Linked DNA regions of Thiosocius teredinicola. The protein of the gene in region 1 interacts with the protein of each later gene in a pairwise test. Links are inferred from orthologs where the notes say so. Each region holds a gene or a part of one and is shown in the gene's direction. Other genes may lie near its edges.

What was found.
Region 2: the proteins of secD (region 1) and pheT interact in binary tests that used the Escherichia coli proteins (3 or more experiments, as listed by UniProt). The link is inferred for Thiosocius teredinicola from one-to-one orthologs.

Annotation. Positions count from the first base shown.
Region 1 is NZ_CP019936.1:1,361,097-1,367,810, forward strand. Bases 2,277-5,180 are described here. They hold secD (protein translocase subunit SecD), read left to right. Parts: upstream 2,277-2,752; coding sequence 2,753-4,609; downstream 4,610-5,180. Other genes in these bases: tgt (tRNA guanosine(34) transglycosylase Tgt), read left to right, coding at 2,277-2,291; yajC (preprotein translocase subunit YajC), read left to right, coding at 2,360-2,692; secF (protein translocase subunit SecF), read left to right, coding at 4,625-5,180. In the rest of the region: tRNA preQ1(34) S-adenosylmethionine ribosyltransferase-isomerase QueA, read left to right, coding at 25-1,044; more of tgt, read left to right, coding at 1,182-2,276; more of secF, read left to right, coding at 5,181-5,569; B1781_RS06700 (glycosyltransferase family 4 protein), read left to right, coding at 5,643-6,714. UniProt on the Escherichia coli protein: Part of the Sec protein translocase complex. Interacts with the SecYEG preprotein conducting channel. SecDF uses the proton motive force (PMF) to complete protein translocation after the ATP-dependent function of SecA.
Region 2 is NZ_CP019936.1:1,924,809-1,931,629, forward strand. What follows is about bases 919-3,929. They hold pheT (phenylalanine--tRNA ligase subunit beta), read left to right. Parts: upstream 919-1,240; coding sequence 1,241-3,619; downstream 3,620-3,929. Other genes in these bases: pheS (phenylalanine--tRNA ligase subunit alpha), read left to right, coding at 919-1,193; B1781_RS09275 (integration host factor subunit alpha), read left to right, coding at 3,624-3,929; B1781_RS09280 (MerR family transcriptional regulator), read left to right, coding at 3,904-3,929. In the rest of the region: rplT (50S ribosomal protein L20), read left to right, coding at 1-10; more of pheS, read left to right, coding at 171-918; more of B1781_RS09275, read left to right, coding at 3,930-3,932; more of B1781_RS09280, read left to right, coding at 3,930-4,278; B1781_RS09290 (diguanylate cyclase), read right to left, coding at 4,680-5,960; B1781_RS09300 (vWA domain-containing protein), read right to left, coding at 6,415-6,821.

The DNA of each region.
Region 1 (6,714 bases):
TGGCTGTGTTAACATCGCGCGCCCATGCAGCTCAGCGATTTTCATTACGACCTGCCCGAGGCGCTGATCGCCCAGCAGCCGACACCGCAGCGCGGCCAGAGCCGGCTGCTGCATCTTCAACGTGGCGGCGGGATTGTCGATCGACAGTTCCGTGAGTTCGATCGCCTGCTGCAAGCAGGTGACCTTCTTGTTTTCAACGATACGCGCGTTATCCCGGCGCGCCTGTACGGCAGCAAGCAGACGGGTGGGCAGGTCGAGATACTGATCGAGCGTCTATTGGCATCTGATCTTGCGGCCGCCCATGTGCGCGCCAGCAGGTCGCCGAAACCGGGCAGCCGGATTGTGGTCGGTGATCGGACGTTGCTGATGGAGCGGCGTGACGATGAGTTGTTCATTCTGCGCAGCGAGGCGGGCAACTTCGCCGAGTTGATGCAGCAGCATGGTCATATGCCTTTGCCGCCCTATATCCAGCGGCCGGATACGCAAGCCGATCAGGAGCGTTACCAGACGGTATTCGCCGACCGCCCCGGTGCCGTAGCTGCACCGACCGCCGGTCTGCATTTCGATGATGCGATGCTCGAGCGACTGGCAGCCAAAGGCATCGAGTCGGCGCGGGTCACGCTGCATGTCGGCGCCGGCACCTTTCAGCCGGTACGCGTGCAGAATCTCGACGAGCACAAGATGCACAGCGAATGGCTCGAGGTAAGCGCGGCGACGGTCGACGCGATCAGACGCACCCGCGAACGCGGGGGCAGGGTGGTAGCGGTGGGAACCACCAGCGTGCGCAGCCTCGAGACGGCCGCAGCCGGCGGCGAACTGGCGCCGTATACGGGCGACACCCGGTTGTTCATCCGACCCGGTTACCCGTTCAACGTGGTGGATGCCTTGTTGACCAACTTCCATCTGCCCGAGTCGACACTGTTGATGTTGGTTTGCGCCTTTGCAGGCTATGAGCCGACCATGGCCGCTTATCGCCACGCGGTCGAGGCCGAGTACCGGTTTTTTAGCTACGGCGATGCCATGTTTCTGGAACGGCAGGCGTAAAAAAGGCGCGGCAGGGGGTGCCGCGCCAAGTTCCACCAAAGGAGGATGGAGGAATGTACTGATTCAATCAGTACATAATTATTCTCTAATATAAGATCCGAATGGTCAATTATTAATAGAATTTATCGAGGTGTCAGTTGAGATTTGAGCGTCTGGGTCAGGATGGCGATGCGCGCCGTAGCCGCCTGCATTTTGGCCGCGGGACCATCGAGACCCCCGCATTCATGCCGGTCGGCACCTACGGCACCGTCAAGGCCATGACGCCGGAAGAGCTGGAGGGCCTGGGCGCCGAGATCATTCTCGGCAACACCTTCCACCTGTGGTTGAGACCCGGCACCGAGGTCATTCGAGCGCATGGCGATCTGCACGATTTCATGCACTGGGAGCGGCCGATTCTGACCGATTCGGGCGGTTTCCAGGTGTATTCGCTCGGCCAGATGCGCAAGATCACCGAGCAGGGCGTGCATTTTCGCTCGCCGGTCGATGGCGCCAAGGTGTTCATGGGGCCGGAAGAGTCGATGCAGATCCAGCGTGAGCTGGGCTCCGATGTCGTCATGATCTTCGACGAGTGCACACCCTATCCGGCGACCGAGCAGGAGGCGCGCGACTCGATGGAGCTGTCGTTGCGCTGGGCGCAGCGCAGCAAGGCGGCTCACGCGGGCAACCCCAATGCGCTGTTCGGGATCGTTCAGGGCGGAGTGTTCACCGCGCTGCGCGAGCGATCGCTGCAGGGGCTCGCGGAGATCGGCTTCGACGGCTATGCGGTCGGCGGTCTGTCGGTCGGCGAACCGGCGGACGACCGCTGGCGCGTGCTCGATTACCTCGCAGACCGCCTGCCGGCGGATCATCCTCACTATTTAATGGGTGTCGGCACGCCGGAAGACATTGTCGAGGCGGTGCGCCGTGGCATCGATATGTTCGATTGCGTGATGCCGACGCGTAATGCCCGCAACGGCCACCTGTTCACCCACGACGGGGTGGTGCGCATCCGCAATGCGGTGCACGAGAGCGATACGCGGCCGCTCGACGAGGCCTGCGACTGCTACACCTGCCGCAACTACAGCCGTGCCTACCTGCGCCACCTGTTCCGCTGCAACGAGATCCTCGGCTCACGCTTGAACACGATCCACAACCTGGCCTATTACCAGGCCTTGATGCGCCAGATACGCGCGGCAATCGAGAACGGAACCTATTCCAGCTTCCGCGATGATTTCTACGCACAGCGCGGTTTGCCCGTCCCCGTCTGAGCTATGGCATAATCTTGCGCCTTTGTTAAGCGCGGCCGCCAGGTCGCCAGATTCGACGGGAGCGCACGATGAGCTTTTTTATATCCGACGCAATGGCTCAGGCTCCGGCACCGGGTGCCGGCGGCGATGGGGGCATGTCGATCATCTTCCTGATCGGGATGTTCGTCATCATGTACTTCTTCCTGATCCGTCCGCAGGTCAAACGCCAAAAAGAACACAAAGCCATGGTCGGTGGCTTGAAAAAGGGCGATGAGATCCAAACTATGGGTGGTCTGATGGGCAAGATCACCGAACTCGGCGAGAACTTCATGAAAGTCGAGGTCGCCGACAATGTCGTCGTCACGGTACGCAAGTCGGCCGTCGAGGCGGTAATGCCCAAAGGCAGCCTAAAAGAACTTTAAACGCCCGCATGGCCTGCCCTGCGCAGGCCAACTCTCACACGAGTTTCACGGAAACCCATGCTGAACCAATACCCCTTGTGGAAGAACCTGCTGGTCGCCTTTGTGCTGCTGGTGGGGCTCCTGTACGCCTTGCCGAATGTCTTTTCACAGGATCCCGTCATCGAGGTATCCGCTGCGCGCGGCGAGAAGGTCAGCGAGACGACCAAGATGGCCGTGGTCAACGCCTTGCAGCGCGCCGACGTGCCGATCAAGGCCGACAAGATGCTCGACGATGGCCGCTTGCAGATCCGGTTCAGTGATTCCGAAGACCAGCTCAAGGCACGCACTGTCGTCGCCAAGGCCCTGCCGCCGGATTACACCTCGGCCTTGTCGATCTCACCCGATCTGCCGGGCTGGATGAGCGCGATCGGTGGTCGGCCGATGAACCTCGGCCTCGACCTGCGCGGCGGTATCCACGTGCTTATCGACGTTGACATGGAGGCGGCGATCGAGACCGCGGTGGAGCGCTACTCGGGTAGCGTTAAGACCGCACTGCGTGGCGAGACGATTCGCTACGTCAGCGTCAAGGAATCCGGCACCTCGATCGAGGTGCGCTTCAAAGACGCCCAGACGCGCGACCGCGCCGAAGAAGTGCTTGGCGAAGAACTGCGCGATCTCGATATGTCTTCCGCCGACGAAGGCGGCAGCTATTTCATTCGCTTGGTGATGTCTCCCGACCGCGAGCGCGAAGTGCGCAAGCTGGCGCTGTCACAGAACATCACCACGCTGCGCAACCGCGTCAACGCACTCGGCGTGTCCGAGCCGATCATTCAGCAGCAGGGTGATCGTCGTATCGTCGTCGAACTGCCCGGCGTGCAGGATCCGGCGCAGGTCAAGGGCCTGTTGGAAGCGACTGCGACGTTGGAATATCGCCTGGTGCACGCCGGTCCGGCCGAGGCGATCGAAGCGAAGGCCTCGGGTCGTGCGCCGGCCGGCTCGAAGCTGTATGCCGAGCGTGACGGCACACCGATCCTGCTGAAACGCCAGGTGATCGTGACCGGTGACCAGATGACCGGCGCGTCGTCCGGCTTTGATCAGCAGTCCGGTCAGCCGGCGGTCATCGTCAATCTCGACAGCAACGGTGCGCGCCGCATGCGCGATACCACCACCGACAATGTCGGCAAGCCGATGGCAGTCGTCTTCAAGGAAAAGCGCACCGTAAGCCGTGATGCCGAAGGCAAGCCGGTAAGGCAGTGGGTCGAAGAGGTCATCAATGTCGCGACGATCCGTGAGCCGTTCGGCGCACGTTTCCAGACGACCGGCCTGGACAGCCCGCAGGAGGCACACGAACTCGCGCTGCTGTTGCGTGCCGGTGCGTTGGCCGCGCCGATCGAGATCGTCGAAGAACGCACGATCGGCCCGACCCTCGGTCAGGACAACATCGACCAGGGCATGATCTCGGTCGCGGTCGGCCTGCTCGCCGTCATGATTGTCATGGCGATCTATTACAAGGCTTTCGGACTGGTGGCAAACCTGGCGCTGGTCGCCAACCTCGTGTTGATCGTTGCGGTCATGTCCATCCTGCAGGCCACGCTGACCGTGCCCGGTATCGCCGGTATCGTGTTGACCGTCGGTATGGCGGTGGACGCCAACGTGCTCATCTACGAGCGCATTCGAGAGGAACTCGGGGTGGGGTCGACACCACAGGCGAGTATCCATTCGGGTTATGAGCGGGCCTTCAGCTCGATCCTCGACGCCAACGTCACCACGCTCATTGCGGCGGTCGTACTGTTCTCGGTCGGTAGCGGGCCCGTGCGTGGTTTCGCAGTAACGCTTGCGGTCGGCATCCTGACCTCGATGTTTACTGCGCTGCTCGGCACCCGGGCCGTCGTGAACCTGATCTACGGCGGTCGGCGTGTGCAGAAACTGGCGATCTAGGCGCGGAGAAGTCTGATGGAAATCGTAAGCAAGAATCTCAACATCGACTTCATGCGCGTACGCCGCGCGGCGGTCATCTTGTCGATCCTCTGGTTGATCGCCGCGGCGGCGGCCATCGCGATCCGCGGTCTGAATTTCGGCATCGACTTCACCGGCGGTACGTTGATCGAGGTCGGTTACCAGCAGGACGTACAACTCGACTCCGTTCGCCAGGCGCTGGCCGACGGTGGTTTCGATGGTGCTACCGTGCAGCGTTTCGGTACCCCGCGCGATGTGCTGATCCGTGTCGCGCCGGATGCCGCGAGCGAGGAGAAGAACAGTGCCGAGGTCAGTGACCGGGTGTTGCGCGCGCTCAGCGCCGCGGCCGATGGCGAAGTCGACATGCGTCGCGTCGAGTTCGTCGGGCCGCAGGTCGGCGATGAACTCACCGAAGACGGTGCGCTGGCGGTGCTGGTCGCCTTGATCGCCATCCTGATGTACGTCGCCATGCGCTTCGAGTGGCGCTTCGCCGTCGGTGCGGTGGCTGCGCTGGCACACGACGTGTTGTTCACGGTCGGTTTGTTCGCGCTGTTGCAGATCGAATTCGATCTACAGGTGCTGGCGGCGGTGCTGGCGGTAATCGGTTACTCGCTGAACGACACCATTGTCATCTTCGACCGGGTGCGTGAGAACTTTCGCAAGATGCGCAAGGGCACGCCGGCATCGATCGTCAACGCCTCGATCAACCAAACGATGGCGCGAACCATTATGACCTCGGGTACGACCCTGGTGGTGTTGCTGGCGCTGTTCTTCCTTGGTGGCGAGAACGTCTACGGCTTCTCGCTGGCATTGATCGTCGGTGTCTTGGTCGGTACCTACTCGACCATCTATGTCGCCTCGGCGGTTGCCTTGTGGCTCGGCGTCAGCAAGGCCGACCTGATGCCGGTGAAGAAAGAAGACGTGGTGGACGATCGCCCCTGAATGCACACAACGGGCGGCAGCCGTTGTGCCGCCCTGATCGAGTCATCGGCAGCACTGAGCACTGTAGGCTGACATGCGTATTCTCTACCATCACCGCACCCAGGCCGGCGACGCTCAAGGTATCCATATCCGCGAGATCATCGGCAGCCTGCGGGATAGCGGCCACGAGGTGAACGAGGTCGCGTTGGTGCTCAGTGATGCACCCAAACCGGCGACCGGTGACGCCGATGCCAAGCCTTCGATGCTGAGTCGCTTGAAGGATAATCTGCCCGACCTGTTCCGCGAGTTGGCCGAGATCGGCTACAACCTGGTGGGTTTCTTCAAGCTGCTTTCGGCGGCGCGGCGCATCAAGCCCGATTTCATCTACGAACGTTACGCGCTGTTCAATTTCTCCGGCGTGCTGGTTGCGCGTGTGTTGAAGATCCCGGTCATCCTCGAAGTGAACAGCCCGCTGGCGATGGAGCAGGCGGACCTCGGTCAGCAGAAGCTCGGCGGACTGGCGCGCCGCGCCGAGCGTTGGATCTGCAATCACGCGACGGTCGTTATTACGGTCTCGACTCCGTTGAAACAGATCCTGGTCGACATGGGTGTCGAGGCCGAGCGAATCGTGGTGATGAGTAACGGCGTCGATCCGGAGCGTTTCCACGGTCGGCGCGATGCCGGTGACGCGGTGCGTGCGCGTTTTGGTCTGGACGGTAAACGCGTTGTCGGATTTGTCGGCTGGGTGCGCGAATGGCACGGCATCGAAGATCTGGTGCGCGGCATGCCCGACTGGCCGGCCGATCTCGGCGACGTACACCTGCTGGTGATCGGCGATGGTCCCGCGCGTGCCGACATCGAAGCGGCCGCCCGAGCGGTCGGCGTCGCCGAGCGTGTGCATGTGACCGGCGCAGTCGAACACGCGCAGATCGTTGAGTATCTCGCCGCGATCGATGTGGCGCTGCAGCCGGCTGCAACTACCTACGCCTCACCGATGAAGATCTTCGAATACCTGGCAATGGCCAAGCCGGTGGTTTCGGTCGACCAGGGCAACACGCGCGAAATCCTGACCGAAGGCGAGAATGCGCTGTTCTTTCCGCCCGGCGATCGCCCCGCGTTCGTCGATGCCGTCAAGGACATGTTCTCCGATCAGCAGCGGCTCGAGC
Region 2 (6,821 bases), 560 kb from region 1 along the record:
CGCGAGCTGATGACGGCGCCGGGCGTTGCGTCCGGTGTATGCGTGATCGATAGAGAAGGGGGAAGGCCGGGCCGGTCTTCCCCCTTTTTGTTGCCTCGCGGTGTGGCGCCGCCGGGTTACGACAGAACAACACCAGGGGAAACGCTGCGTGTGCGCGTGGCGAATGTGATATGAGCGAAAATCTAGCGACGTTGTTGGAAAGTGCGCTGGCCGCGTTGGCCGCAGCAAAAGACCTGCGCGCACTCGATGAAGTGCGGGTTCAGTATCTTGGCAAAAGCGGTTTGTTTACCGAACGCCTGAAGCAGCTGGGCAAGCTGCCACCGGAAGAGCGCAAGAGTGCCGGCCAGGAAATCAACAAGGCCAAGCAGGCGTTTCAGGCCGAGTTGGAATCGCGCAAGCAGGCGATTGAAGACGAGGTGTTGGCACAGCGCCTTGCCTCTGAAACGATTGACGTGACCTTGCCGGGCCGCGATGTGGCATCCGGTGGTTTGCATCCGGTCACGCGCACCATGCAGCGCATCCAGGCGTTCTTCGCCAGTGCGGGCTTCGAGGTAGCCGAAGGCCCGGAGATCGAAGACGACTTTCACAACTTCGAGGCGTTGAATATCCCCGCGCATCATCCGGCACGCGCGATGCACGACACCTTCTATTTCGACGAGCATCTGCTGCTGCGCACCCATACCTCGCCGGTGCAGATCCGTCATATGAAAGACGCGCAGCCACCGATGAAGGTGATCGCGCCCGGCCGCGTGTATCGCTGCGATTCTGATCTGACGCATACGCCAATGTTCCACCAGGTCGAAGGCTTTCTGGTCGATGAACAGGTCAGCTTTGCCGATCTCAAAGGCATTCTGAATGCCTTCCTGCACAGCTTCTTTGAACGTGACGATCTCGAAGTGCGTTTTCGCCCGTCGTACTTCCCGTTCACCGAGCCGTCGGCCGAAGTGGATATCCAGTGTGTGATGTGTAGCGGCGAAGGTTGCCGCGTGTGCAGTCACACCGGCTGGCTCGAGGTGTTGGGCTGCGGAATGATTCATCCGGAGGTATTCCGTCACGTCGGTATCGATAGTGAGAAGTACCTCGGCTATGCCTTCGGCATGGGTGTCGAACGCCTGGCCATGTTGCGTTACGGCGTCAACGACCTGCGATTGTTTTTCGAGAACGACCTGCGATTCCTCAAGCAGTTTGCCTGAGCATCCGCTGTGCGTTCATCGATATCGAATTGAGTTAGGAAAGAACAATGAAATTCAGCGAAGCATGGCTGCGCGAATGGGTTAATCCCGACATCTCCACGGACCAACTGGCCGATCAGTTGAGCATGGCCGGCCTCGAGGTCGACTCGGTTGAACCGGCGGCGCCAGCGTTTACCGGTGTCGTGGTCGGCGAGGTCTTGAGCCGTGAGCAACATCCGGATGCGGACAAGCTCAGCGTCTGCTCGGTCAACATTGGCGCCGATGCGCCGTCACAGATCGTGTGCGGTGCGCGCAACGTGGCCGCTGGCATGAAGGTGCCGGTTGCGACGGTAGGTGCGCGCCTGCTCAATGACTTCAAGATTAAGAAGGCGAAGCTGCGCGGTGTCGAATCGCTCGGCATGATCTGCTCGGCATCTGAACTCGGCCTTGCAGAGACGTCCGACGGCATCCTGCCGCTGCCGGCCGATGCGCCGGTGGGCAAGGACTTCCGCGATTATCTGTCGCTCGATGATGCCTGCATCGATGTCGACCTTACGCCTGATCGTGCCGATTGCCTCAGCGTTGCCGGTATCGCGCGCGAGGTGGGTGTACTGAACCAGGCGGCGTTGACCGCGCCTGACATTACGCCCGTGTCGCCTTCGATCGACGATCAGTTCGCGGTAATGGTCGACGCCCCCGCAGCATGTCCGCGTTACCTGTGCCGCATCGTGCGTGGTATCGATGCCGCGGCAGCGACGCCGGATTGGATGGTCGAGAAGCTGCGGCGCGGCGGCGTGCGTGCGATCTCGCCGGTGGTCGATGTCACAAACTATGTGATGTTGGAGTTGGGGCAGCCGATGCACGGCTTTGACCTGGGAACACTCGCCGGCGGCATCAAGGTGCGCATGGCAGAGCCGGGTGAGAAGCTCACGCTGCTCGATGGCAGCGAGGCCGAGTTGCGCAGCGACACGCTGGTGATCGCTGACCATGAAAAGCCATTGGCGATGGCCGGCATCATGGGTGGCGAAGGCTCGGGTGTGACCGACGCGACCAAAGACGTGCTGCTCGAATCGGCGTTCTTCGCCCCGCTGGCGATCGCCGGCAAGGCGCGCAGCTACGGCCTGCACACCGATTCGTCGCATCGCTTCGAGCGCGGCGTGGACTATGAGCTGCAACGTACGGCGATTGAGCGCGCGACAGCCTTGCTGACAGATATTGTCGGTGGTCAGGCCGGACCGATCACCGAGGCGGCGTCGGTCGATGATCTGCCGAAACAGCAGGCGATCGCTTTGCGCAGTGAGCGTATCGTCCGTCTTCTCGGCGTGCAGGTCGACGATGCAACCGTTGAGGACATCCTCAAACGTCTCGGCATGGCGGTGGCGTCGACTGATGGCGGTTGGAAGGTCACTGCGCCGAGTGCGCGTTTCGATATCTCGATCGAGGCGGACCTGATCGAAGAGGTCGGTCGAATCTATGGTTATGCGAACATCCCGGCCAGCCTGAGCTCGGCGCCGGTCAGTGTCGCTGTCCGCCCCGAGGCTGAGTTCAACCTCGCGGCCGCGAAGCAGATGCTGGTACATCGCGGTTACCAGGAAGCGATCACCTACAGTTTTATCTCGCCGGAGTTGGCCGAGGTGATCACACCCGACGTCGAGCCAATTGTGCTGGCCAATCCGATTTCGGCCGACATGGCGAACATGCGCGCCAGTATCTGGCCCGGATTGGTACAAACGCTCAAGCACAACCTGGCCCGTCAGCAGAGCCGCGTGCGCCTGTTCGAGAGCGGACTGACCTTCATCCGGCGCGAAGGTGAGCTAGAGCAGCATCCCAAACTGGCGGGGCTGATCTTCGGCCCGGCCCAGGTACCGCAGTGGGGTACTCCGCCGCGAAATGTCGATTTCTTCGACATCAAAGCAGATTTACAGTCTGTGTTACAACAAGTTAGCGAAGATACTGAATTTAGTTTCGAGATTTGCGAGCATCCAGTGCTGCATCCCGGGCAAGCTGCCCGGATTACGCGCAATGGCGAGTTCGTCGGTTGGATCGGGGCGCTGCACCCAGCGGCACAGAAGGCGCTGGATGTGCCGGCAGGCGTCTATCTGTTCGAAATCGACCTGTTGCCGCTGCGCACCGGCGGCATTCCAAAGTTCGAGCCGTTGTCGAAGTTCCCGGCGATTCGGCGCGATTTTGCCCTGGCCCTGGCCCGTGAGGTGTCGTACCAGGCCGTTCTCGACGTGATCCGTGACGTTGCCCCGCCGGTCGTCAGAGACATCCAGTTGTTTGATGTCTATACTGGAGAGAAATTAGATTCCGGTCTAAAAAGCCTTGCTTTGAGCTTGATTTTACAGGAATCTTCCCACACGCTTACGGATGCTGAGGTAGAAGACGCCACAGGTGTCGTTCTGAAGGCACTCGAAGCGCGTTTGTCGGCGAAACTGAGAGATTGAAGCAATGGCACTCACCAAAGCAGAAATGGCAGAACACCTGTTTGAAGAGTTGGGGCTGAACAAGCGCGAAGCCAAGGACATGGTGGAGATGTTTTTTGAAGAGATCCGCCTGTCGTTGGAGAACGGTCGGCAGGTGAAACTTTCCGGTTTCGGAAATTTCGACCTGCGTGAGAAGAAGCAGCGCCCCGGCCGGAATCCGAAAACCGGTGAAGAGATCCCGATTTCGGCGCGTCGCGTGGTCACGTTCCGTCCCGGCCAGAAACTGAAGGCTCGAGTAGAGGCATATGCTGGATCCCAACAGCAGCAACATTGAACTACCCCCGATACCGGGCAAGCGCTACTTCACGATCGGTGAGGTCAGCGAACTCTGCCAGGTGAAGCCGCACGTCTTGCGTTACTGGGAGCAGGAGTTCCCACAGCTCAAGCCGGTCAAGCGGCGCGGCAACCGACGTTACTATCAGCGCCATGACGTCGAGATGATCCGCAACATCCGTAGCCTGCTGTACGAACAGGGTTTCACCATCGGTGGCGCCCGTCAGCAGTTGTCCGGAGAAGGTCACAAGCACGAGGCGCCGACAGCGCAGGTTCAGGCGAGTCCGGATTCCATCAAAAAGCTGCGCAGCGACCTCGAAGAACTCCTCGAAATCCTGAAAAGCTGACCAGGAATTGCTTCATTGACAAAAAAGCGCCGCATCCATAGGATGCAGCGCTCGCATTTCGGAGCGTAGCGCAGGCTGGTAGCGCACCACAATGGGGTTGTGGGGGTCGGAGGTTCGAATCCTCTCGCTCCGACCAAATCTAAAAGAAGCTGCCGAAGGGCGGCTTTTTTATTGTCCAGAAGAAGCCACGATTCGAACCTCCGACATCAAAATGGCTGGTTCGACAAGGACCGGAGGTCCGCAGAACGGCCGAAGGCCGATAATCCTCTCGCTCCGACCAAATCTAAAAGAAGCTGCCGAAGGGCGGCTTTTTTATTGTCCAGAAGAAGCCAAGATTCGAACCTCCGACATCAAAATGGCTGGTTCGACAAGGACTGGAGGTCCGCAGAACGGCCGAAGGCCTATTGAAGAAACCCACTTACCTTCGACAACAACAACTCTTCGTCGATCGGCCTGTGCATGTACTCGTCGGCGCCGGCGGTGTTTGCCTTCGCCAGTTGCTTCTCGCGATCGTTGGCCGATATCAGAATCACCGGGATGCGTTGTGTTTTGGTGTCGGCTTTGAGTTGCTCGCATACCTGCACGCCATCCATGCCGGGCATGTCGATGTCCAGAAGAATCAGGTCGGGGCGCAGGCTGTGTGCGATGTCGACACACTCGTGTCCGGTCTCCAGTGTCACGATATTGCAGTGATTGCGTAGCGACTCACTCATCTGCTGCAGGTGGTTTTGATCGTCGTCGACGATCAACACGGTTTTGTGCGGTTGCTCTTTGCGCGCATAGACGCGATTGCGACCTTGTTGTTTTGCCTGATAAAGCGCCTTGTCGGCGGTTGCGACCAAGGTCTCGAGATCGGCGCCGTTGATTGAATCGCTACAGGCCACGCCGACGCTGGTGGTGACGAATTGTCCGGTGCTGGAGGATTCGTGTGGGATTTTCAAATCTTGTACGGCTTCGCGAACTGCGTTGCCCACCGTGATCGCGCCATCGAAGTCGGTGTCGGGCAGCAACACGATGAACTCCTCACCGCCGTATCGCGCGACGATATCGTCGGGTCGATGCACGCGCGATTTGATCGCCTGTGCGACGCGCTGCAGGCAGTCGTCACCCGCCGGGTGGCCGTATCGATCATTGAACTTCTTGAAATGATCGACATCCATCATCAAGACCGAGGTGGGGCGGTTGTAGCGGTTGACCGACGACCATTGTTTGGCGGCCAGCTCATCGAAGGTACGGCGGTTGTACAGCTGGGTCAGGCTGTCGCGCTGACTCAGTGCTTCGAGCTCGGCGTTGAGCGCGTTCATTTGGTTGCGCATCGTCACGATGCGTTCCATTGCGCGAATCTTGGCGTTGAGGATCACCTGGCTGATCGGTTTGGTCAGGTAATCGTCGCCGCCGGCCTCGATGCCTTCACAGACGCTGTTGTCGTCGGACTTGCCGGTCACGAAGATGATCGGTACCCAATGGTCGCCGAACCATTCGCGCATCAAGCGCGTGGTCTCGAAACCGTTCAGTCCCGGCATCTCGACATCCATGATGATCAGATCGAAGCTGTCGTTTTCGATCAGCTGCAGCGCCTCTTCGCCGGTCTTTGCCACCACGGCCTTGTGTTGTGCCTGTTCGATGTACGAGCACAAGGCGTGGCGCAGGGTGGCGCTGTCTTCGACGAGCAGAATCTTCACGTTAAGTAGGATTCCCTGTGCCGGCTTTGCAGATGCCGAAGAACACTACCGCTGTCAGCGCAGCGTCGACGAAACAGCCGCCTTCCTCGCGCGGCGATCGGCGCGCGCCGATAGCGCGCCAGGCATGACTGTTTGAATTCGAGATGGCCATTGAAGAGGGAACTAGGGTCTTTCTGAACATGGATTTGCTGCACCTGTTTTTTCGGTATGTCAGCGCAATTCTTGAACAGTTCCGAGGCGCGCGATTCGCATTCTTGGATGCCCGACAGGCGCGTCTTTACATCTCAGTCCGGCAGGTGGACGACGGGCATGAATCACCTCTGAAGATTGTTGCCGAGACGCAGGGTTGCAGGTGTGTGATCCATCATGAAATGCGTTGAAAGTGCCGTTTCGCAAGCGCCAAGTCGCCCGATAACCGCCGTTGACGGGGTTATCGGGCAATGCTGGGCCTGGGCTACTTGGCAAAGGTGTATTCTTTTTTCTCAGCGAGTTTGCCGACGGTGTCTTTGATCGCGTCGTTGAATGTCTTTTTGTCGTTGTGCTGACTGGACTTGCGCTGCGCCTCGACAAACGCCTCGCGTTCCTCGCTGAGTTTCAGGATCTCACGCTGCAGCGACTCGCGTTCGGCCTTCTTCTCTGCGACAAATGCTTCGCGTTGTGGTTTTGACATGGACTGCATGGGTTCCGGCAGTGCCTCGGTCTCGACGTCGTCGAGATCCACTGAACCGCTTTCCATTGCATCGACGAGATCCCAACCGGTATTGCGGTATACGGAAGAGGCTTTCGCCTTGGCGCGTTTCGCCAGATAGGCTTGGGATACATCCGCTGACTTCGAGTCCTGAACGCGTTGCCGTTCCTGGG